3 regions of the Peribacillus sp. CSMR9 genome follow, and region 1 is predicted to be linked to each of the others. Evidence: riboswitches for the same ligand, from Rfam matches in the RefSeq annotation. Region 1 holds a riboswitch; each other region holds the start of a gene.
What was found. Region 1 has a riboswitch for preQ1 ahead of N9I19_RS16520 (VUT family protein). Riboswitches for the same ligand answer to the same signal wherever they lie in the genome.
Positions count from the first base shown of each region.

Region 1 (8,156 bases):
AGTGCTGCCACAGCTTCATACCTATATATGGGGCAACAAGCGAGGCGTGTAAAGATCAGAGACAGAAGGCGGTGTGATGCGTAATCACACTGCCTTTTACATATGGAAAGCTACCTATACCTTTTGAAGGTGAGTAGCTTTGAAGGATGATGTGTATTTAAGGCCATACCCAAATAACCGATCCATTCCAATATGTGCGGTCCAAATTGACCCGATCATCATAAGCGCATCAGACTTTAGAAAAATGGCTAGCAAAATCATGAAAATGGACAGGGTATAAGTGTGAAATAGGTTATAAACCTTTGCTCCAACTCGATCATCAATCAGATAGGCCAACATGGAAACATCAGGCGATAAAATAAATAAAAGGAAAATCCACCAGCTGAATTCATATAACGAATAGATGTAAATCATCGCTAAAAGGACCATGAGTCCTTCGATATGAAGGAATTTCTTTACCATTTTCCAACCTCCCAAAATTTAATTAACCATTGGTCAATAATTTTAGTGAAAAATCAAACAATGTTCTTGATGATATTTTTCACGTGAAAATAAGCTAAACCTTTTACATCTGGATAGGATAGTTCAGAATTGATATAAAAAGTTATGAATCCGTGAAGAGAAAGGAAAATGGACCATATGGATGCAGGATTCAGTTTGTTGTCGGTTAATTCTGTCAAGGATTGGATTAGCTTTTCATAGGTTTTATTAGAATCGAATTGAAGCAACTGCTGAATTTCTTTTTCCTTGGATAAAAACATGATGGAATAATGATTCTGTTGTGTTAAACCAAACTCAATGAAGCATAATAAAATCTTTTCGATTTTTTGAGAAGGGTCATTTTCCGACATGATGATATCATCGATTAAATGATTTAAAACGGAAAAATCCGTTTTCACCAAACTGTAATATATTTCTGCCTTATTTTTAAAGTGATAATAAATGGCTCCATGGCTGCAATCCAATGATTTAGCCAATTGTCTCATTGAGACGTTCGAATACCCTAAGGTTGCAAAAAGGTTTCTAGCTTCAGTCAATACCATTTCCCTGGATAATTCTTTACCTGCCGATTTCCTTGGCGACATCATTCCATCCCCCCCCCCTTGTTTATTGACCACTGGTTAAATGGAATGATACCGTACTGATTTACAAATATCAAAGATTAGACATTTTGCTAAATGGCTGTTTTAAGTGAGGATTTACCATTAAATGTAACTAGAATTTAACTATAACGTCAAACATAGTAAATGGTGAAATTATAGCATTCACTATTAACTAATAATATACTTTTATGGTAAAATGGAGGAAACTCAAGCCCGTTGGAAGGGATGAATAGATGAAAAGGAAATTAGTTATTTTGTCTACAATATTCATAGTATTTACCGGCTGTTTTTTATTCAATAAACCTTTTAATAATAAAACAAAACCTATGGAAGACATTATAATGGTGTATCCAGCAAATCGAGTAATAACAAATGAAGTGATACTCATTGGGGATGAGGCTGAGGGCAATCTACCTGATATCGATTTGAATGATGAAAAGGAATTGGAAAAATTGGCAAAAAAGCAATATGAGCAAGGTGAAAAGGGGGAAATAATTTTTACAGAAGAAAATCAGTGAAATCACCTAACTGTAATGACTAATGGGGGAGGAGGCAGTTATTGCTAGTTTCGGATAGTATCTATGGGAAACACATTGTAGAGGGAGTTCTGGAAGAGCTGATAGTAAGCAAACCGGTCCAAAGATTGAAGGGAATACATCAGGGTGGGGCAAGTTATTTAGTTAATGAGAAGTGGGATGTCACACGATTTGACCATTCAATTGGTGTGATGTTGTTAATAAAGGCGTTTGGCGGTTCATTAGAGGAACAAATCGCGGGCTTACTGCATGACGTATCCCATACTGCATTCTCACATGTTATAGATTTCGTTCTGGATTGTATGGATGAAGATTATCATGTAAAGATATATGATCATGTCATTATGGAATCTGAAATCCCATTTATATTGAAGAAATATGGATATGATTGTAAAAATATTGTTCAATCAAAATGGGAAATGCTTGAACGGCCAGCACCTGGGTTATGTGCCGATCGGGTGGATTATACTCTCCGGGATATGCATCAGTATGGATATATCACACTTGAATCCGTTCATGACTTTCTTGATCATGTAATCATAGTAAATGGAAGAATGTATCTGGATAATATTGATTCGGCGGAATGGTTTGTGAAAACGTATTACAGTGAAGTTATTGATTTTTTCATGAACCCACTTAATATATATGGCTATGATATCTTGGCAAAGACGTTAAAATTGGCTTTGGCTAAAAACCTGATCAGCCTTGATGACTTACTTGGTACAGATGAAGAAGTCATATCCTTGTTAAGCTCCACTGAAGACGATGAAGTGCAAAATCTGTTAAAAAGGATCCATTGTAACGTGAAGGTGAAAGAAGATCAATTGGACTATGATTTACATCGGAAAAATAAAGTGCGCCTGATGGATCCTTCCATTATTCAAGGAACCCAAGTGGTGAGAGCATCCAGTTTATCCGAAAAAGTGAAGAACATGGGAATTGAAGCCTATGAAAAAGCTTCGAAGGGCATGTATCTAAAGGTGATTTCCTATTGAATTTCGCGTCAAACCAAACAGAAAGTGAAAAACTCACGGAATCCATCCTTGAGTTTTTTTCGGAAACATTACCCGTAAATTTATATAGACTATCGACCACTTGTAAGCCGCTTTCTTTTAACTTGATATTCGAGTGGTGGCATTTTATCGATATTCGAACACCATTAAATCGTAAAGGCTTAACAGGTACAACATAGTTAAATATTGTCAGTGTTATTGTTCTGGCAGGCGGCATGCCCAACTGCCGGTTTTGGAGATCTTTTTCGCTGAACCAGCACCTTAAAAAATTAATGACGCTCTCAAATTAGTAACACCACTTTCTAAATAACCCTTTAAACAGGTTAAAGTATATACCCACCCCTCTTTTTGTCCTATCATTTTTTTTATTATTTCAGGGACGTCTTCCTTCAAACCGGATTCGTTTACTTCAATAATTGAACTTGTATTATCCAGCTCTTTTAATATAATTGTTACGACCGTTTCTTGGGCGTTGCCTCCCCACGAATACTCGATTTTCCTATTTTCCTCGACTTCTAATACATGTATAACCACTTCAGCATCGTATTCGTTATATCTCAATGTAAGCGTCCTGCCTTGCTCCCATCTTTCAGAACTCGATGAGAACCAAAAATTCCCGATTTTTTCAGGGTTTACTATGGCTTCAAACACCTTATTAGTTGGCTTGCCTATTTTAAATTTCGTAGTTATTTGAGTATCCATACTATATCAGCTCTCTTTCGATATGTTTAAATAAGTTCCCACTAACACCTAATTAACCCGATCTACATATATTGGCGGCAAGGTCCGTCCAGTTTCAAGCAAGCTCTTCAGGTTACATAGAATAGCTGGCCATCCATTATTTATGCCCTTAAAGGTATTGTCACCATATACGAAATCGGTCTCCAATAGCTCTTCATGCGTAAGTGTTAACTTCACAGTAGATTCATCTATTGGCTGCAGTTGAAAAGTGACCCGAGTAGGATCCTCGCGGGGTGTTTCGTCTCCTGTCGTGTTCCATGTAAAAGAGAGCAGTTGCAGCGGCTCACACTTAAGTACATTTCCATGATCAGTGATTCGTCCATCTTCCAGCAAATATGTAACGGCTGCGCCTTCTTGAAAGGATGACTTGATTTGACATCCAAAGTGATATTTTTTTGTGAATTCGCCACTCGTTAGGGCTTCCCAAAGCTTCTCTGGTGTGGTTGCGATATAAATAGGATAGACAAACGTTGGTTTTTTCATTATTCTTTTTCCTCCTCGCGTTTATCTTCTAGCATTCCTTATCAAGTCCGTGCCAAATAAAAACAATAAGGGTTGCAATATCAAAATCATATCATAGCTCTATCAATGATTGTCTGCTTTTTATATCCAGCCGGCCAAGCAGTTTTCTGCGACAGGAATCGGCAAAAGTCTTAAAAACCCTTTGGCATCAAAGGAACATTTGCTAAGTGTTAAGCTTTGGCAAAGCGGATATTGGCTTATCGAGTCTGCAAATGAAATCCGTGGATTCGCACCATTCCCAGTGACTAAAACGAAATCAAGAAGGCGATTATTGAAAGGATATAAGCTTGAATACATTTAGGATCAGGCCATATGGAAACTTCTTGATTTCCAACCGTTTTCAAGCTACGATAAATAAGGAAATGATAATCCGCTCCGGCGGAAGAGGTTCTAGCTACCCTCTCAAAAAAACTAAGGGGAACAGTGCTCTTTCTTAGGGTGCTGTTTTTTCTGTATAAGGAGAATGAATTAAATGTTAAGAATTCTATTTTATTTAGTATCCATCGTCACGGCGAATGTGGTTACAGCAGCTTTTGATCCATTACATTTGGGCATGTTCATCATTCCGATGGGTACATTGCTCATCGGAGGAACCTTCATCTTTCGAGATCTGGTCCAGAATAAATTCGGCCGTGCGAAAACCTATATGTGTATAGTTACCGCACTTATTTTATCTGCATGTGTTTCATTTTTATTAGGAGATACGTTATTGATTGTATTTGCTTCCGCATTATCGTTCGTGGTGGCAGAAACAGCGGATACGGAAATTTATACCCGGTTAAAGCTCCCGATGAGTTGGAGGGTGTTTTACAGCGGGATCGTTGGAGGGTTTTTCGATTCTGTGATATTTGTCGTGATTGGCCTAAGTCCACTAGGTGCCAATATATTGCCATGGGAAGCCGTACCCGCTGCGATTATCGGCCAAATCATCGTTAAAACAGTCATTCAGTCAATCGGTGCCGTACTGTTGGGACGAATCAACGTAAGACTGGAAAAGCGCGTAGTCTCCGGTTGAATTCTAGGAGGGATGCACCGATGGATGGAACCAAAAAGGAAGAAGATAAATGCTATTGCCTCGAGGCCTTTCGCGAAAAATATGGTCCGCATGTCCAGGGGGAATGTATGAAGCTCTCCTGCGCCAATTATCGGAAACATAAAGGAATAGACAAAAAAGGGCCAAATTAGGTCCTTTTTTTGCGTGACTGGAGTAACCCACGAGTAAACAGCGCGAAATCAAGAGTGTAGCATGAATTCACGAGTAAACGGGCGAAACTCACGAGTAAATGTGCGAAACTCACGAGTAAACGTGCGGAATTCACGAGTAAATAGTCCAAACTCACGAGTAAACGTGCAAAACTCACGAGTAAATGTGCGAAACTCACGAGTAAATGTGCGAAACTCACGAGTAAATAAGCCGAACCCACGAATAAACAGCGCGAAATCAAGAGTGTAGCATAAATTCATGAGTAAACGTGCGGAATTCACGAGTAAATGTGCAAAATTCACAAGTAAATGTGCGGAATTCACGAGTAAACGTGCGGAATTCACGAGTAAATGTGCGAAACCAGGAGTGTAGCATGAATTCACGAGTAAACGTGCGAAACTCACGAGTAAATAGTCCAAACTCACGAGTAAATGTGTGAAACTCACGAGTAAATAAGCCAAATTCACGAGTAAATAGCAAAAAAATCTTCCTGGACGTTTTAATAATGGGTGCAGGAAGTTTTTTATCTTGTTTTTTAGGTCAGAATTGCTCTGCGCTTTTCTGAACTAATTTTTCCAGGAAGAAGAAGCATTTCCGTTTCCGTTCAAGTTCGGTTTGCCCGGTTTCTGTGACATGATAATATTTCCTGCGACCTGACTCAGACTCTTTCCAATGGCCTTTTATGAATTTTTTGGTTTCTAACCGTTTAAGGGCTGGGTAGAGGGTGCCTTCACTGATTTCGTATTGCCCCTCGCTCATTTGCTTAAGAATCTTCGTCATTTCATAGCCATACAGCTCTTTTTGTGAAAGAAGTGAAAGCAAAAGGAGGTCAATGCTTCCCTTCATTAATTCTTTATCCAATACAATCTCCTCCTTTTTCATTTTTAAAGTGTAATACCTTGTACATCGTATTACAAGGTGCATTTTACTTTTCTTAAAAAAAATGGTTAAATGACGATTGCTAAATAAAATCAATCATAGTAAAATGTGCTTCGGAACGGATGAGTTGTAAAGAGTGTGGTAAGGATAATAAATACATGATTTAACTGTTTGAATGAAAATACGGAATAGGATAGAAGAAATCCCACTCAAGGGGTATTAATTGATTTTTTTTTAAAAATCATTTAGATTCTATTTATCAACAAGAGCAGAAAGAAGGTCCTAGATAGATGAAAGTGAAAGCACCTGAGTCATTCACATACAGAGGTGGAAAAAGAGCTGTTCTTTTACTTCACGGGTTTACCGGAAGTACAGGAGACATGAAGAAATTAGGGAAATACCTGAATGATCGCGACTATACTTGCCACGGACCCCTTTATAGTGGGCATGGCGTATCAGCCGAGGAACTTGCTAAAACAAGTCCAAAGGAATGGTGGAAAGATGTAGTGGAAGGTTATCAATTCCTTAAAGATGAAGGCTACGAGGAAATTGCTGTTGCAGGAATTTCTTTAGGAGGATTGTTCTCATTAAAAGTAGGAATTGAACTTCCTGTAACAGGGGTAGTTGCAATGTGTGCACCGACACAAGGGAAAAGTAGCGATCGACAAAAAAAACGCTTGCTCAATTATGCACAGGCCTATAAGAAGTTTGAAGGCAAAGATGCAGACCAAATTGCTGCCGAAGTGAAGCTGTTGGAAGAAGACCCTATGACTTCGCTGAATGATATGGTGAATATAATAAATGAGACGGGTGAAGATTTAGATTTAATCACATCACCAACTCTTGTTTTACAAGGGCGTTTGGATGATCCCGACTATACGAACAGTGCTACAGCGATTTTCAATGAAGTCGATACGCAGCATAAACACTTGATATGGTATGAAAACTCTGGCCATATAATCACATTAGGTAAAGAACGTGAGCAGGTTTATGAGGATGTGTACAAGTTCTTAAATACTCTGCATTGGTCGGAGTAATAAGAGAGTTTTCTTGAAGGTCATGAATGTGATATGATCCCCTTTAAGTTTGAAAGTGTAAAGCCGACATTTATATGTAGGTTTTACACTTTCTTCTTGAGGGGATTTTATTTTGGCTGCAAAAAGAAATAACTCCAATTTTCACCGGGATTTATTTTTAAGCGAGAAAAAAGTATTTATATTCTTTCGCAGTACTAAGGGCTTCAAGGAGCTATTTGTAAAAAAAGACCTTTATGTTATCGTTATTATCAATGGTTGCTAATAAAATATCGTTCACGTCCGCATTATAAGTCATTTTGAGACTTTTTTTCAGCCATACTTCGTCTTTACCGTCTTGATTTAATTCTTTAAAATCAATCTTCCCCTCTTTAATAATCGTTTTAGGTAAAGTGAAGGCTTTAGTTGCTAGATGCATATCTGCTGGAGTTAGCGCTTTATATTGAGGATCTAAAAACAATGAAATAGTACCATCAGGTTCCCATAGTGCGAGTGATACTTTTTCAATATCGACAATTTTTTCTTTTCTTAATTCAGATAGTAAAAAATCGATGGAGATTCGAGCCCTTGCTAAGCTTTTGTAAACGATTTGCCCATTTTCGATAAGGGTAAAGGGTGAGGGGTCAAAGAACCTTCGGAGTTTGCCCCACTTAAGACTTGTGAACACATTAATGATATATAAAATGACTAATACACAGGTCGTTATCATTGAACCCTTCAAACCTGAATGTGCATCAGACAAAGGGTGGGCAAGAATGTTCCCAATAATTAATGCCATTATAAAATCAATTAATCTTAACTGAGAAATGGCTCGTTGCCCCATCAATTTAACCGAAAAAAGTAAAACGATGAAGGATGTAATGGCTCTCAACATCCACTGAACTGTAGTAAGAGTTTCCTGGCTATAAATAAAATCCACCAAAATCCACGTCCTTATAAAGGAAATATACTATTTAGTATGAAGCATTTAATCAAGGATTATCACAGGTGGGAAGTTTTTTTAAAACGGCATGACTCTAAAGGGTAATATTGCGAATTTACTCGAGCTATAACAACACCGCTATAAAGCAGGTGTTTTTTATTGTTGATGGGGGGGATATACTACTTCATAAGTATTACCCAAC
Region 1 is NZ_JAOPHO010000040.1:11,920-20,075, reverse strand. It holds gene queE (7-carboxy-7-deazaguanine synthase QueE) at 1-52, shown strand, start outside; gene N9I19_RS16550 (DUF4260 domain-containing protein) at 115-462, opposite strand; gene N9I19_RS16545 (TetR/AcrR family transcriptional regulator) at 516-1,088, opposite strand; gene N9I19_RS16540 (hypothetical protein) at 1,337-1,621, shown strand; gene N9I19_RS16535 (HD domain-containing protein) at 1,663-2,634, shown strand; gene N9I19_RS16530 (SRPBCC family protein) at 2,914-3,354, opposite strand; gene N9I19_RS16525 (SRPBCC family protein) at 3,403-3,876, opposite strand; PreQ1 riboswitch class I at 4,294-4,336, shown strand; gene N9I19_RS16520 (VUT family protein) at 4,388-4,930, shown strand; gene N9I19_RS16515 (hypothetical protein) at 4,951-5,100, shown strand; gene N9I19_RS16510 (hypothetical protein) at 5,149-5,379, opposite strand; gene N9I19_RS16505 (PadR family transcriptional regulator) at 5,660-5,980, opposite strand; gene N9I19_RS16500 (alpha/beta hydrolase) at 6,289-7,035, shown strand; gene N9I19_RS16495 (DUF421 domain-containing protein) at 7,247-7,951, opposite strand.

Region 2 (8,156 bases), on a different contig from region 1:
GGAACTCAGTTCTTTACGATGGCTAATGGCGGTAGCGATATGCTTTGGGCAAACTTGTTCTGGGTTTGGGGACATCCTGAAGTTTATATAGTTATTCTTCCAGCTTTCGGTATTTACAGTGAAATCATTTCGACTTTTGCACGTCGTAACCTGTACGGGTATAATTCGATGGTTATCTCTATGGTAGCTATTTCTACACTATCTTTCGTTGTATGGGCTCACCATTTTTATACAATGGGTCACGGTGCAATGGTTAACGGTATCTTCTCGGTTACCACAATGGCAATTGCTGTTCCGACCGGTGTTAAGATTTTCAACTGGTTGTTCACACTTTGGAAAGGTAAAATCGTTTTTACCGTCCCAATGTTATACTCTTTAGCTTTCATTCCGATTTTCACTCTCGGTGGGGTAACTGGGGTTATGCTTGCCATGGCAAGTGCTGACTACCAATACCATAATACAATGTTCTTAGTAGCTCACTTCCACTACGTTTTGATCCCTGGTACTGTATTTGCCGTACTTGCTGGTTTTACGTACTGGTGGCCAAAAATGTTTGGTTTCATGTTGAGCGAAAAGATAGGGAAATGGTCGTTCTGGTTCATTACAATCAGCTTTAATGTAACATTCTTCCCGATGTTCATCACTGGTTTAGATGGGCAAGCACGTCGTATGTATACGTACTCTGAATCAACGGGCTATGGTCCATTGAATTTGCTTTCTTTCGTTGGAGCAATTGGCATGGCAATAGGTTTTGCGCTTATTGTGTACAATATCTATTGGAGTACTCGTTATGCATCAAGAAATATTTCAAAAGATCCATGGGATGCACGTTCTCTAGAGTGGGCTACACATACACCAATTCCTGAATACAATTTTGCAATTGTACCTACAGTTGATTCTACAGAAGCATTCTGGGATTCTAAGAAAAAGGGCTTTAAATTATTTGGTGGTAAAGTAGAAAAGATTCATATGCCAAATAACAGTGGCGTGCCGTTTATCTTGAGCTGTATCTTCTTCGTTTGGGGCTTTGCAATGGTATTCAGCATGTGGATCATTGCAATCATTGCCACACTTGGTATCTTTGCTTGTATGGCTCACCGTTCATTCGAAAAAGACCACGGACGTTATATCTCCGTTGAAGAGATTGAAGAAACTGAAAATAAATTGCGAGGTGCTAAGTAATGAAAATAGATAACTCGCTGCCACTAGAATATAGCACGGAAGAAAATCGCTTAAAGATTTTTGGATTTTGGATTTTCCTGGGGGCAGAAATAGCTCTTTTCGCTACACTGTTCGCCACTTATTTTGTATTAGTTCATGGTACTGGAAATGGTCCTACAGGGGACGAACTCTTTAAAGTACCAACCCTAATGCTTCAAACAATTTTTCTTTTAACCAGTAGTTTTACCATTGGTCTTGGAATCAATGCAATGAGACTTGGTAGACAGAAAGCGATGCTTGGTTTCTTCATTATCACCCTTATTCTTGGTTTAGGCTTTTTGGGAGTCGAAATCTATGAATTCGTGGAGTATGTACATGAAGGAGCAACCATTCAAACAAGTGGTTTCTTATCTAGTTTGTTTGCGTTACTAGGTACGCATGGAGCTCACGTTACACTTGGTTTATTCTGGGGAACCTTCATCATTCTGCAGATTAAAAAACGCGGTATGACTCCAGAAACTACAAACAAAGCTTTCATCTTTTCTCTTTACTGGCATTTCTTAGACGTTGTCTGGATTTTCATCTTCAGTTTCGTCTACCTGAAAGGAATGATGTAATATGAAAGAATTATTCCCACGGGGCCAAGTTATGGGATTTGCTTTTTCACTAGTCCTGACTTTGGTTGCACTATCAGTTATAGTGTATGATCTCTCACTTAAAATGGCTTTAATCATCCTACTTGTTACAGCCTTCATGCAAGCTGCACTTCAATTTGTTATGTTCATGCATGCAGGAGAGTCTGAAGATAAAGCATCGATTTACACAAACGTTTACTACGGATTGTTTGTTGCATTGGTTACAATTTTCGGTACAATGCTAACAATGATTTGGGGATATCAATAATCCATTCCTGCAAAACTGGGCGTCTTGATGACGCCCAGTTTTTTTTGTATTCAAATTATGGTGAGCGTAAAATTACATACATTCAATTCTCTGCATCATAGAAATTTGTATTGTTAAGAAAGAAGAGGGGGTAGGAGAGGCAAATACTGTGATGGAAAATAATTTAGTATCTCCTTAATTTATTGTGTATCCTGCATTATAATGGGTACGGTGGGCTTTTTGCATTTAGATATATTGATGAGACTCAAATTCAAACGTGATATTGGATATATCTTTAAAAAATAAATTTTAGCGTAAACAAAAAGAATCCATTTTTGAAATTAGATGATCAAGATGATTAAGTTAGTATAAAGTTTTTATATTCACCAATAGTTAAACGTTAATAGAACGGACACATTTCCTAAGAAAAGCTCTCCGCTCTTTTGATATAATAAGTGATATCGTAGTTAACTATGCCTTAGCGGAGATGATGAATATGACATTGCCGGTTTTGATTTTGACAATTCTCATAAGTTTGATTAAATTATTAGTTACCTGTCTTCCAACAGATGCAGTGAATTGGATTCTCAGCAAATTTGAAATGCATTCAGAACTTAGTGACGCGAATGCCATCGTAACCTTTGACGGAAAACGGTTGGAAGGTGAAGAAAAAATTCAAGTTATTAATTATTTCAACAAAGCTAAATTTTTGAAAAAGAATCATATATTTCCGGGTAACGAACAATTATTTTTACATCCAGAGAACAGTGGGGCTCCATTAGTCATTGATACTAAAAAAGGCAAGAAGGATGTTAGGTTATTTTTGTACATTTACAACGACCACGTGGATGTAGTTAAACAGTACAAGAAGAAAGTAGTTGCGTATAGTCTGCTCTCCAATAGCCTTCAAGAACGTTCAATGCCATTAATAAGGGATGTAGTTTAAAAGGAACATAAACAAAGTCGCTCTTTTTTTCTGATTCAGATTGAGAGTTGAATGTTCACACGCATTCGAATTGGTATTATGTGGGGAAAGCTATTAAAAGTGGATTTAGGGGAAAATCGTTATCGAGGAGTTCTTTGAATAGAAAAAATTCATTAGAATACTATAAATGAAATACAATAAATCTGGATTGAAATGCGAAAAGTAATTTTGATGATTATGTCTAAAAGGGTAATAAAAAAAGCAGGTATCTAAAGCGATGCCTGCTTTTTTAAGCTTTCCATTGTTTTTCCACTTGATTAAGGGCTTGTTGTAAAATTTCTTCTTGATTAGTACCTGGTTTAGTAAGGACGTTAGTTTGATAAGATTTTCCTTGGAAATCAACTGTTACTGTAACTTTTACCATTATGCATCTTTCCTTTCTTGGTTCAGTAATGAGGTGGTTGTACCTACTTCTTTTATACCCGTGGGGGAAGACTTTTCAAACATTGCGAAGTAGCAAGTGTGGGGATTTAATATTCAAAATTATCTGATATTTTGAAGGGGATGTCAACACTTTTTTTTGACAGACTCCATTTCCTTATTTATTTTTAGGCTGTTTTCACATACTTTGTTGCTATTTACCAGGTAGTGAGTTGTGGTTGATTTCCCCTCCAGATGCTCGCTTTCCGCGGGGCGGGCGGTGAGCCTCCTCGGCGTAAACGCCTGTGGGGTCTCACCTGTCCCGCTGCTCCCGCAGGAGTCTCGCACTTCCGCTCCAATCAACCTTAAATAGTTTCGTTTTAAAAACAACAATCTTTACGAAAAGAGCCTATTTTTATGTGTACAAGGCTTGTGTATTGGGGTTAGACCATACCCTTTTTTGCGGCTATATAAAGACGACCTGGCTTTTGGGCGCATAACAGCCAGGTTGTTTTTGTAAAATTAACTATTCATATTTTAGTTAAGATAATTCCGATTAATGCTGCAAGTACGCCGGCAATTTGATAGGATTTAAGTTTTTCTTTGAATAAATAACAACCAGCGAATACGACAACTAGACAGTTCAGGCTGACGACAGGGAAGATGATGCTGGCGATTCCACTATTTAATGCAAAGAAATAACATCCATAGGCTATGATGCTTAATAATCCTACGAGTGATCCAATTTTCACTTCCATTAACTTAATCTTCTCATTCTTGATGGCTAATGCCGAAATGAGATAAAGTGTTCCGCCACCATACATTGATACTAGGATATCAAGGGAGTTTAAATGAAGACGGGTTGATGTCGTCATTAAGATACCTAGCACACCAAATGAGAAAATCGCGAATAATGTGTGCATCATCCAAGGTAAATATTGATGATTGCCCTTAGCATTAGGTGTATACTGAATGACAAGGGTAGCGAGCAGCATGCAGACAATTCCGCTCCACTGCAGTGAAGAAATATGCTCATGAAAAATTAATGCAGCACAGAGGATGGGAAATATTGCATTTGCCGCGATCAGTGGTGATGTCAAACTTGCCGGTCCTTTTTCAAAGGCACTTGCCATCTGGATATTACCGTTAGCGTTCAGTACACCAATGGCTCCACCAAGCAAGATGGATGGCCAGTTAGTAGTCAAGCCATCTACAAATCCGCTATATAAAAGTGCCATGATGAAGGCGGTAAAATAAAAGAAAAATTGGATATGTACCTTTGAGTAACCCTTTCCGTTACTCCATTTAAAAATGCTGTTATTGATTCCGAAACATAAACTGGTGATAAGAGCCGCAAAAATCCACATTGCTTTAATCTCTTCCTTCATGTAGGATAAACTTCTTCTACATTTTAAGCCGAATACGTGTAGGAATCAAACTAAAATAAAAAGTAGATTGACAGATTAGATATTTTTTTCTATATTTACTATGACAATTTTAAAATATTTCCCGATAAACGGGAGAGGTTCATAGCTTCACCCTCTTAAAAAAACTATGGCTTTGATTTTTTTTGCGAATCAACCATATCTTTGAGGAGATATGGTTTTTGTTATATAGAGGCCCATTTTATGAATCTCCCCTGACAAACGTGGATGAGGAGGACTTTATATGTCTGGAAGAAAAGAAGAAGAATTAAAAAAAGATATCACACTGCTTGGGAATCAAGGGACAAAATATACATTTGACTATGCGCCTGAAATTCTGGAATCATTCGATAACAAGCATCCGAACCGGGATTATTTCGTCAAATTCAATTGCCCGGAATTCACTAGCTTATGTCCAATAACGGGCCAGCCGGACTTTGCAACCATTTACATCAGCTATATTCCAAGTGTGAAGATGGTGGAAAGCAAGTCATTGAAACTTTATTTATTCAGCTTCCGTAATCATGGTGATTTCCATGAAGACTGCATGAACATCATCATGAATGATTTAATCGAGTTGATGGATCCCAAATATATTGAAGTCTGGGGCAAGTTTACACCTAGGGGCGGAATCTCTATCGATCCTTACACAAATTATGGTAAACCAGGTACGAAGTATGAGGAAATGGCGGATTACCGCTTGATGAATCATGACTTATACCCGGAAACGGTGGATAATCGCTAAAGATTAGAAAAAGACAACTGGCTTATGCCGTTGTCTTTTTTTGGTTTTTTGCTATTCTCATTCAGTAAACTCACTATTTTGTATTCTTTAAAAACACAAATGTCCTCCTGAAACGGAATTAACACTTGATTGTTTCGTGAAAAAACGTAATAATAGGAAGAGTTAATTTTGACAGAATATTTTCAAAAATAGGGGATGTCGTGATGAAAGTTGCAAAGTTTGGCGGAAGTTCACTTGCGTCAGGTGAACAGGTGAAAAAGGTATTCGAAATTGTAGTTGCTGATCCAGAGAGGAAGATTGTAGTCGTTTCGGCTCCAGGGAAACGCAATTCAAATGATATAAAGGTGACGGATCTATTGATTGAGGCTGCGGAACAGCAGCTGCGCGGGGATAACGGAGAGCATTTGATAGAAGATGTGGTATCCCGCTATGCGAGCATTGCTGAAGAGCTGGATATATCCGAGGAGGTCATCACTGGGATTCATGGAAATCTAAAAGCACTGTTGCATGGAGACCAATCTAACCCGAAGCGCTATTTGGATGCTTTAATGGCCAGTGGCGAGGATAATAATGCTAAGCTGGTTGCAGGTTATTTTCAAAGCCGTGGTGTAGAGGCTCAGTATATAAATCCAAAGAAGGCTGGCTTGATCGTAACGGATGAAGATGGATTTACCCAGGTGATGCCAGAATCGTATGATCGGTTATATGCTCTACGTGATGAGCCAGGAATCGTAGTATTCCCAGGGTTCTTCGGATACACGTTAGATGGTGAGGTTTTAACATTCTCAAGAAGCGGTTCCGATATTACGGGTTCGATTCTTGCGAATGGGGTCAAAGCCGATTTGTATGAGAACTTTACGGACGTGGATGCCGTTTATGCGGTGAATCCAAATGTGGTTTCCAATCCGAAGGGAATCAGGGAATTGACCTATCGTGAAATGCGGGAGCTTTCTTATGCCGGTTTCTCGGTATTTCATGATGAGGCGCTGATTCCTGCATTCCGTGCGGGAATACCAGTCCATATACAAAATACAAACAATCCGGCTGCACAAGGGACCCGCATTGTAAGTTCACGGGATAATACGAATGGGCCGGTTATTGGGATTGCAAGTGATAAAGGATTTTGCAGTATTTACATTAGCAAATATTTGATGAACCGGGAAGTTGGTTTTGGCCGGAAACTGCTGCATATCCTTGAAGATTACGGAGTTTCGTATGAGCATATTCCATCAGGCATCGATGATGTGACACTTATTCTAAGGCAGGACCAGATGGAGGGTGAAACCGAGAAGAAAATCATTTCACGAATCAAGAAAGAGCTACATGCCGATGAGGTGAATGTGGAGCATGATCTTGCTTTGATCATGATTGTAGGTGAAGGAATGCGTCATAATGTCGGTACAACGGCAAGGGCGTCAAAAGCGCTGGCCGAAGCAAAGGTGAACATTGAAATGATCAACCAAGGCTCTTCGGAAGTAAGCATGATGTTCGGTGTGAAAGGGAACAGTGAAGAGACGGCCATTCAGGCCTTATATCACGAGTTTTTTTGAGTAAGAGCGTTTAGGGACCTCCTTGAAAAGGGAGGTTTTTTTATGAATGTTCCAAGCTGGTAAAATGTGTTTTCAGTGATTGTGGGAAACGAGTGATTTTCAGGGAATTAAATTCGAGTGAATAAAAGACGCGCTGAGGGTTCAGCGCGTCATGTTTAGTTCAGTACCCATTTGTCCTTTAAGAATAATATTCTTGAGACAACAAAGAGGAGGATGATCGAGATGATGAGGGAGCTGGCTGTAAGGAAGATATTCTGAATATCGATCACACCATATATCAATTCTTTAAAGAGTGCGAAGATGTTTAAAATCGGCAGCAGGAAGTGCTTGTTTGTTAACTCATGTAAACCTGTGCCTCCTAAGAATAATGTCGGCAAAATGACGAGCATTGTTATGGGTGATAAATAGTTTTGTGATTCCTTTACAGTTTTTGAAATGATACTGGCGGACATTTGCAATGCACCCAAGAACATCGAAAATAACACAGTGATCGATAAAGCGATTGGCAGGATCAGCAATAGATCGTTACCGAAATTAAATCCTTTTCTTAGCTCTTCCGTGAAAAAGATGAGTTCCAAGGTGACCACAAGGATGGAGATGATACCGGCAAGCGCCCCGATTGATGAAATCGTGAGCCACTTTGCGACAAGGATTTTCCCGCGGCTGACCGGAGTCATAAGAAGGGCTTCCATCGTTTTACGATCTTTTTCTCCCGCAAATAAGTCAGAAGCTAGCGGATAGGCCCCGGTGCTGATTGCCATCGTGATGATCATCGGCAAAAAGAGGGATAGAATGCTGAGTGAGGCGCCATTATCGGTGTCGAGACCAATTTCCTTGATGTTGACTTGCAGCGGACTGGTCAGCTTGGAGTCGGCCTTTATATTCTGCAGTCGTTCTTGGATTACTTGCTTTTCAAAAAGTGTTAAAGCAGATTCAATCTGAGAAATGGTGAAAGAGCTATCTTGGCTATATGTGTCACCTAGGAGATTGAAAGTGACTTGTTCTCCCTTTTCTATCTTTTCCATAAACCCTTCGCTTACTTGAAGCGC
Region 2 is NZ_JAOPHO010000006.1:2,723-10,878, forward strand. It holds gene qoxB (cytochrome aa3 quinol oxidase subunit I) at 1-1,182, shown strand, start outside; gene qoxC (cytochrome aa3 quinol oxidase subunit III) at 1,182-1,778, shown strand; gene qoxD (cytochrome aa3 quinol oxidase subunit IV) at 1,780-2,064, shown strand; gene N9I19_RS05810 (YfmQ family protein) at 2,540-2,989, shown strand; gene N9I19_RS05815 (BA3454 family stress response protein) at 3,258-3,392, opposite strand; gene N9I19_RS05820 (DMT family transporter) at 3,919-4,776, opposite strand; PreQ1 riboswitch class I at 4,905-4,950, shown strand; gene queF (preQ(1) synthase) at 5,057-5,557, shown strand; gene N9I19_RS05830 (aspartate kinase) at 5,761-7,107, shown strand; gene N9I19_RS05835 (ABC transporter permease) at 7,263-8,156, opposite strand, start outside.
Region 2: another riboswitch for preQ1. It lies ahead of queF (preQ(1) synthase); the one in region 1 lies ahead of N9I19_RS16520 (VUT family protein).

Region 3 (8,156 bases), on a different contig from region 1:
CATCTTTCCCTTCAGGAAGACCTTCCGTTCATAAAGGGCAGCCAGCCGCAGATAGAACAGATCATCATCAACTTGCTATTGAATGCAAAGGACGCATTGGATGAGTCCGCTCTATCTGAAAAATCGATTGCGATCACTACCTATTCAGAAGACGAGTTCATGGTGATTCAGGTGACTGATAACGGAACAGGGATTGAAAAAGACCGCCTGCCCTTCATATTCCATCCCTTTCATACGACTAAAGATCGGGAAAAAGGTACAGGTTTGGGGCTGTCTGTAAGCCTTGGCATCGCCAAAGACCATGGAGGCAAGATCGACGTTTCGAGCATGCCAGGAAAAGGAAGCACTTTTTTCCTGAGGCTTCCCTTACAAGCAGAAGAGGAAAGGGGATGATAAGGTGATTCAGTTACTTGTGGTAGACGATGAGAAAGAAGTTGGGACTTTTCTTTCCCGCCTTTTTACGATGAAAGGTTACCTCGTACAAGTTGTGAACAGCGGGAAGGATTTTCATGAAATCGATTGGAATCAGCAGCGTTTTGATGTCGCAATGATAGACCTGAAGCTTCCGGATTGTGATGGCCTTTCCCTCCTGCAGCATTTAAAACAACAACAGCCGCGTTGCAAGGTACTGATCATGACCGGATACAGCACCGTAAAGACCGCTGTTGATGCAATGAAACTTGGCGCGAGTGATTTTATGGAAAAACCCTTTGCGGATATTGAAGTATTGGAAAGGCAGATTGACAACCTATTGAATGAAAATGAAGATTTGAATCAACATTTCATCCATAAGCTAGCCGAGGAATCAGGACTAATTGTCGGTGAAAGTACTTTAATGAAGAGTTTGATTGAAACGGCTTTCAAGGTTGCCCAAAAATCAGTCAATGTATTAATCGAAGGAGAAACCGGAAGCGGCAAAGAAGTGCTTTCACGCTTCATCCACTTAGCCAGCCCCCGTAACCATGGTCCTTTTATCGGCATCAATTGTGGAGCGATCTCTGAATCCCTGCTTGAAAGCGAATTATTCGGTCATGAAAAGGGGGCTTTCACCGGAGCGACCCAACTGAGAAAGGGTTTTTTCGAAATTGCAGGGAACGGGACGCTTTTCCTTGATGAAATTGCTGATGCAAGTCCGGCCATTCAAGTCAAATTACTTCGAGTTTTGGAAACGCGGGAATTCATGCGGGTTGGTAGTAGCGGGACATTACGGACGAACGCCCGTTTAGTGGCGGCCTCCAATGAAAACCTGCAGCAGGCAGTTGACAAAAAAAAATTCCGGGAAGATCTATTTTATCGACTGAACGTTGTGACTCTAGAAATCCCGCCTTTAAGGAAACGTAAAGAGGATATTCCCCTGCTTGTCCGGCATTTGATTGAGAGAAATGGTCAGGGAGATATCTCTTTTTCCAATGTAGCCATTGAAAAGTTACAGCAACACAACTGGCCAGGCAACATACGCGAACTATCTAATGTGGTCATGCGGACGCTGACTCTCGCAGACCATAAGTCAGAAATAACCGCCAATGATATCTCACTAACTAACAGCCAGATTACTCCGAACAAGAAAGAGCCTCCGAATGAGACTGAGGCAACTGAAAACCTGCTTGAAGAGTGGCGAAAAAAGCTGGTGGCTGACTTTAATGAGAAAGATGAACTGATGCTTGAAGAAATCCTTACAGAAATCAAACAGCTTCAATCCACAATTGGAAAGGAACTCGTCTTGCAGGCGCTGCAAAAAACATACGGCAACCGGAATGAAGCTGCCAAACGCTTGCAGATATCAATAAGGAAACTGCGCTATATATTAAATGAAAAGAACCAGACATAAGACAAAAATACAAAAAAGGAGGATGCCCTTTTCTATGGCCTCCTCCTTTTGTTCTTATTCTAAAGTCAATACGATGCGCCCGTTGATTTCTCCTTTTTCCATCATCGAAAACACGTCGTTGATTTCATCAAGTGTTCTTGTTTCAATATTTGTTCTTACTTTTCCCTCTGCCGCAAATTGAACAGCTTCCTGTAAGTCTTTTCTCGTGCCTACGATTGACCCTTTTACAGTTATCCCATTTAGTACTGTATCAAAAATCGGGATTGGAAGTTCATCATTCGGCAGTCCAACTACGACCAGTGTCCCGCCCCTCTTGACTGAACTGTATGCCTGTTCGAATGCCTTTTTCGTAACCGCTACAGAAATGGCTGCCTGCACACCACCAACTTTATCCTTTATGGCTTGTACAGGATCAGTCTTAAGCCCATTAACAGTGAAATCCGCCCCCAGCTCCGTTGCCAGATCAAGCTTATCATCTTGAATATCGACAGCAATGACATTAAAGCCCATCGCTTTCGCATATTGAAGGGCAACATGTCCCAATCCGCCAATTCCATAGATCGCTACCCAATCACCAGGTTTCGCTTCTGATACTTTAAGTGCTTTATAAGTCGTTACACCCGCACAGAAAATCGGTGAAACTTCCGCAAAGTCTAGCCCTTCAGGAACCTTCACCACATATTTGGCAGGTGCTTTGCAGTATTCCGCATATCCCCCGTCCACGGAATAGCCTGCATTCAGTTGATCCAAGCAAAGCGTCTCCCTTCCAGTCAGACAATACTCACAATCGCCACAGGCCGAGTAAAGCCATGGGATCCCAACACGGTCACCTACTTTCAAGGAAGTTACGCCTTCTGCCACCTTTTCTATAATGCCTACACCCTCATGTCCAGGGATAAGCGGAAGTTTAGGTTTAACTGGCCAATCGCCATGTACCGCATGTAAATCGGTATGACACACGCCACATGCTTTAATTTTCACTAATATCTCACCATAAACCAAGTCTGGGATGGGTACTTCTTTAATCTCAAGTTCTTGGTTAAATTCATTGACGACTGCTGCCTTCATTGTCCTAATCTGTTGTTTTGCATTGAAAGTGCTTTCCCCTTGTTTTACATTCATGATTCATATTCCTCCCTTAATTAAGTGGATATTTTTTTTACTACCACACATACAAGATGCAAGTGCCATGCCACTTCAAAAGGCCAAGACAACAGCATTCACTAAAAAAAAGTGCCGAAAAGTCGGCACTTCTGGACGAATTAACGGCTCGAGTCGGACGAAATCCGGTTTGTATATTGCAGACCAAATAGCTCACCCTATAAATAGGAGGTGTCTAAAACATGGACCAATTTGAAAAAGCCTATGAATCCTATAAACAGCAAGGAACACCGCAAGCAAACCAACTTGATTCAGCTGGAAAAGAAGAAATCATCGCCGTAAGGAAAAATGAAGAGGACAATATTATCGCCATCAAGACGGACTCCGGCCGCGAGCTCGACTACCCCACTGCCCTTTCGGAAGCCAAAGCAGGCAACCTGGCCAATGTTGACGTCTTTCATAAATATGGCCGTGACATATTGCGGAGTGAGCCCGATGGGATAAAAGAAAATAACCTGGATCAACTACCGGAGTTTTGAGTTTACGGGGAAACTGCCTGATATGGGCAGTTTTTTTCTGTCTGGATCTAAACGATAAAAAAGAACCAGCATGATAGCCGGATCCTTATTTTTCATACTGATAGGATTCAGAGATTTCGAGCAGTTGGCCGCAGGACTCGACAACCTCAATGATTTCCATCCACGACATGTCCAGACCCAGTTCATTAGCATGGGAAATCTTATCACGTAATTTCCGGATGGCACTTGCATCCTTTTTCCCTTTACTTTTTGAAGGGATTTGGAAGAAACACCTCAGTTGTTTATCCTTATGTATGATGTCGAATTTATCACTGATTTGCAGGCACTCTATTAAATTGATATCTTCATTTTTATCGATTCTCCTCCTATATAATTCGGTTGCTTTTTCTAAACGGTCTTCGCTGATCATTGGATGCCAGGTGCCATCGCCAAATCTATCCATGATGATATCGCTCATCCTCATTTCCAATAAGGTAATATATCCGAATATGAGCATCCTGATTGGAGGCTTTTGAAGGTCGGCATGGGTGATCAACTTTTTAATTAAATTATTCTCCAATACGAACACCCTTGTTTTATTCTTAAAAATATGGAGAAGCTGGATCAAAGGGGTTGAATCCGAAACCATTTCCCTTGGTGAAAAATTTCTTAAATATTCCGAAACGCTCCCTTCACCTAGTTCTTCCCTATCTATATATCCGATGATTTCTCCTTGATCTTGCACTGCCAATATATCAAAATTCTTTTTTTCCAGAGCTTTCTGGATATCCAGCGCCAGATCGTTTTTATGGCAAAACTCAAGCTCCTGGGCTATGCTCTTTACCGTGATATTTTCTTCATAAAGAGTTTTAAGACTAAGATAGCTGCTATTGCTTTTTCCATGGCTTCCAATTAACATCTTTCATCCTCCGCTTATGAACTTTCTGCACGTTTTACCAATCACGAACCGCTTTAAGAGCGATTGCCTCTTCAAAAGTTTTGGAGCAATCGCATTCGAACAAGTTTATAAGGCTTTAACCGCTAACTGAATAATAAAATGTCCATGTCATCAATAAATAAAGTCCACCCAAGTGGACTCAATCCCATTCATCTGGATCTTTTTGGCACCATAAATCAAATGCCATCAACAGCATTGCCTACCGCCGTTTCCTCATTCCCCTCTCCTTCCCAAGCCTTACAAACATCCACCCAACCCTTTGCTCCTGAATATTCAAATAATTCAGCGAGTGTAAGTTCTATTGCAGAGTTCGTACTGCCGCATGCCGGGAACAATGACTCAAAGCGCTTCATTGATACATCAAGAAAAACATCTAGATCGTTTGCAAGTCCAAATGGGCAAACTCCTCCGATGGCATGGCCTGTTTGTTCGAGCACTTCCTCAGGTGATAACATTCGTGCCTTGAATCCGAACACCTGACGAAATTTCTTATTATCCACTTTTGCGTCCCCTGCCGCTACAACCAAAATAGCATGTTCACCTTCCCCCCTAAAGGAAAGAGTCTTAGCGATCCGTGCTGGGATAACGCCGATGGTAACTGCTGCCTCAATCACCGTAGCACTCGATGTTTCGAACTCCATTACACCGCCTTCCCGGTCCCATTGTTTAAAATGGCTTTTGACACTCTCGATACACATATAATTTTCACTCCTTTGAAGTTCATACAAAAATAATATCATCCTTCATTACAATAAATCAAAATCCTTTTGGACTTCCCCTGCCTTATAAATACAACCATTCTTTACAAATTGACCAAACAAGCTTACATGAGATACTATTAATCTTCGGGCAAAAGCCTTAACGTGGTTCGTAACCATCCCACGATAAAAAACTAGGGAGAGAGTAAAATGAATGTTCGTACACTCGTGATAAACGGGTTATTGGCTGCCTTGTATGTGGCGGTCTCATTGGTGTTTAAACCAATTGCTTTTGAGATGTTCCAATTTCGTGTACCGGAAATGTTGAATCATCTGATTGTATTCAATAAAAAGTATATCTACGGTATCGTGGGCGGCGTCTTCATATCTAATCTGCTTTTTTCGCCGATGGTGCCATTTGATTTGATTTTCGGGGTAGGGCAATCCGTACTCGCCTTATTGCTTGTCATTTTTGTATCTCGGTTCATAAAAAGCATTAAAGGACGAATGATCGCCACGATTATCTTTTTCACATTCACAATGTTCTTAATTGCAATTGAACTGAACCTTGCCTTTGGCTTACCATTCTGGTTAAGCTGGATGACCACGGCTGTTGGTGAGTTCGTTGTCCTCTTGATTGGTGCGCCAATTATTTATGGAATGAACAAAAGAATTCAGTTTGAAAAGTGGCTATAAAGGAATCTTCGCGTCGTTAACCCACTATAATGTAAACAGAGCTGTCTGCATCATGCGACAGCTCTTTTTTCACCAATGAACTTGAAAATGATAAACTATTAGTCAGAATGGTGGTGACCCTTTGAAAAAAGTCCTGACTTTAACCGGTCTATTGGTAATGGCATTATTTATTTTTTCAAATGCAGAATTATTTACTTTGATTTGGAAAAGTGACTTGGATTCAGTTATTGGCATATTGATGGAAAACTTATTGCTTACATTTATTGTGACATTCGTATTGATGTTTGTCCAAAATTCATTTACAATCATCCCCTTAATATTGCTCCTGACTATCAATGTCACGATATTCGGATTCATATATGGCTACCTATGGAGTTGGTTTACAAGTGTTGTTGCGTCAGGGTTTATTTTTTATGCAGCAAGAAACTGGTTTCAGGAACTTCTTTTAAAGAAGATGGGCAAAAAGTGGCAAGAAACTGTTGTAGAGCATGGTTTCATGTACGTTTTTACCGGCAGGATTTTCCCGCTTATCCCAACAAGTTTAATTAACTTGGCAGCTGGAGTCAGCACCGTCACTTTCAAGGATTTTTTATTTGCGACGGCACTAGGCAACCTTATATACTTTTTCTTCCTATCTCTAATCCCATATGGACTCCTATCCGTTGAAATGAACCAATATACGCTAGCTGCACTTGCACTCCTTTTCTTACTATTTTTCATTATCTATAAGCGTGCAAAAAAGAAAAAGAAATTATCCTTATTCAGAAAAAACAGGTGACCGCATTGGCCCCTGTTTTTTTATTTAGGATTCTGCATATATTTTTTTCCGATAGTTTGTTAAAATGTGTATGTAATTTTACCTTTGAAATGTCTTAAAATCAGGGAGAATCTCCATGTCCAAACGCTCCATTTTAGCAATTTATATCCTATCCGGGATTCTTACACTAGTCGTGTTCGACTATTTTTTAACTACAAATATCCATAACAAAGAGTTCTTCATTCAACTTCAAAGAGCGGAAGGAATTTTTTTCCTTTTATCTATAGGCTTGATCTTATACCTTTACTTAGCTAAAAGGGAAGAATTCAAACAATTAAAAGAAGCGGAACAACGTCGGCGTACCCTCATCAATTCAATGGTGGATTTCGTTAACTTCAAGGATGGTGATGGCCGATGGCTTGAATCCAATGCCTTCGGGCTGCAATTATTTCAATTGGAGCATGTAGACTATAAAGGAAAAAAAGACAGCGAACTCGCAGAATACTCCGAATTTTATAAAGAGGCGTTGATATACTGTGAAGGTTCCGATGAAGAAACGTGGGTAAAAGGGGAAATCACAAGATGTGAGGAAATCATCCCTCTTCCCGACGGCAATCACAAGACCTTTGATACAATCAAAGTTCCTCTGTTCCATGAGGATGGTTCACGAAAAGGCTTAGTCGTCATTGGCAGGGATATTTCTGAAAGGGTTGTCGCGGAGAAACAATTATTCGATAGTGAACAACGCTATAAATCATTGTTTGAACACAATCCTTATCCGATGCTGATGCTTGATTTAAACGGATTGATCACGACCGTAAATCCAAGGTTTGAAACGGTAACAGGCTTTCAAAAAGAAGAAATACATGGTGCCTCATTCATTAATTTGAAATTTTCAGCAGAAGATGCGGATTTAATCCGTACATCTTGCCAATATGTCATGGAAAACCATAAGGGGATCAAAAAAGGGAAAGATATAGAATTCATAACGAAGTACGGGAAGTCCATCTTACTTTCATGTACGTTTGTCCCAATGATGGTTGGCGAAGATTTGGTCGGGATCATCACTTATGCTAAAGAGGTCACTCAAATTCGAGAAACTGAAGCACGCTTGAGAAGAACCGAAAAATTGTCGATAGTTGGCGAGCTAGCCGCAAGTGTAGCCCACGAAGTACGAAACCCGTTGACTTCTTTAAAGGGCTTCGTCCAGCTGCTTAAAAAGAGCGACCATCCCTATGAACAATACTACACGATAATGTTAAGTGAATTGGACCGGATCAATCTAATTGTAAGTGAGTTACTCGTTCTGGCAAAACCACAGGAACTTCCATTCAGCAAACATCAAATCATCGAACTGATGAATGATGTCAAAACATTGTTGAAACCAGAGGCGGACTCGTACCCCACCCAAATATCAATATCTGTTAAAAACGAAATACCGCTTCTGTTATGTGAGGCAAACCAATTAAAACAAGTATTCATAAACATGCTCAAGAATTCAATGGAGGCATCCGCCGATCACATTTTGATTGATTTCGAGCGCATGGACAATAACCTTTCCATTACCATCAAAGATAATGGAAGCGGAATAGAAAAAAAA
Region 3 is NZ_JAOPHO010000032.1:5,198-13,353, reverse strand. It holds gene N9I19_RS14830 (sensor histidine kinase) at 1-393, shown strand, start outside; gene N9I19_RS14825 (sigma-54-dependent transcriptional regulator) at 398-1,828, shown strand; gene adhP (alcohol dehydrogenase AdhP) at 1,883-2,896, opposite strand; gene N9I19_RS14815 (DUF3892 domain-containing protein) at 3,172-3,468, shown strand; gene N9I19_RS14810 (hypothetical protein) at 3,554-4,366, opposite strand; gene N9I19_RS14805 (YbaK/EbsC family protein) at 4,582-5,103, opposite strand; PreQ1 riboswitch class I at 5,263-5,307, shown strand; gene N9I19_RS14800 (QueT transporter family protein) at 5,314-5,799, shown strand; gene N9I19_RS14795 (TVP38/TMEM64 family protein) at 5,921-6,577, shown strand; gene N9I19_RS14790 (PAS domain-containing sensor histidine kinase) at 6,693-8,156, shown strand, end outside.
Region 3: another riboswitch for preQ1. It lies ahead of N9I19_RS14800 (QueT transporter family protein); the one in region 1 lies ahead of N9I19_RS16520 (VUT family protein).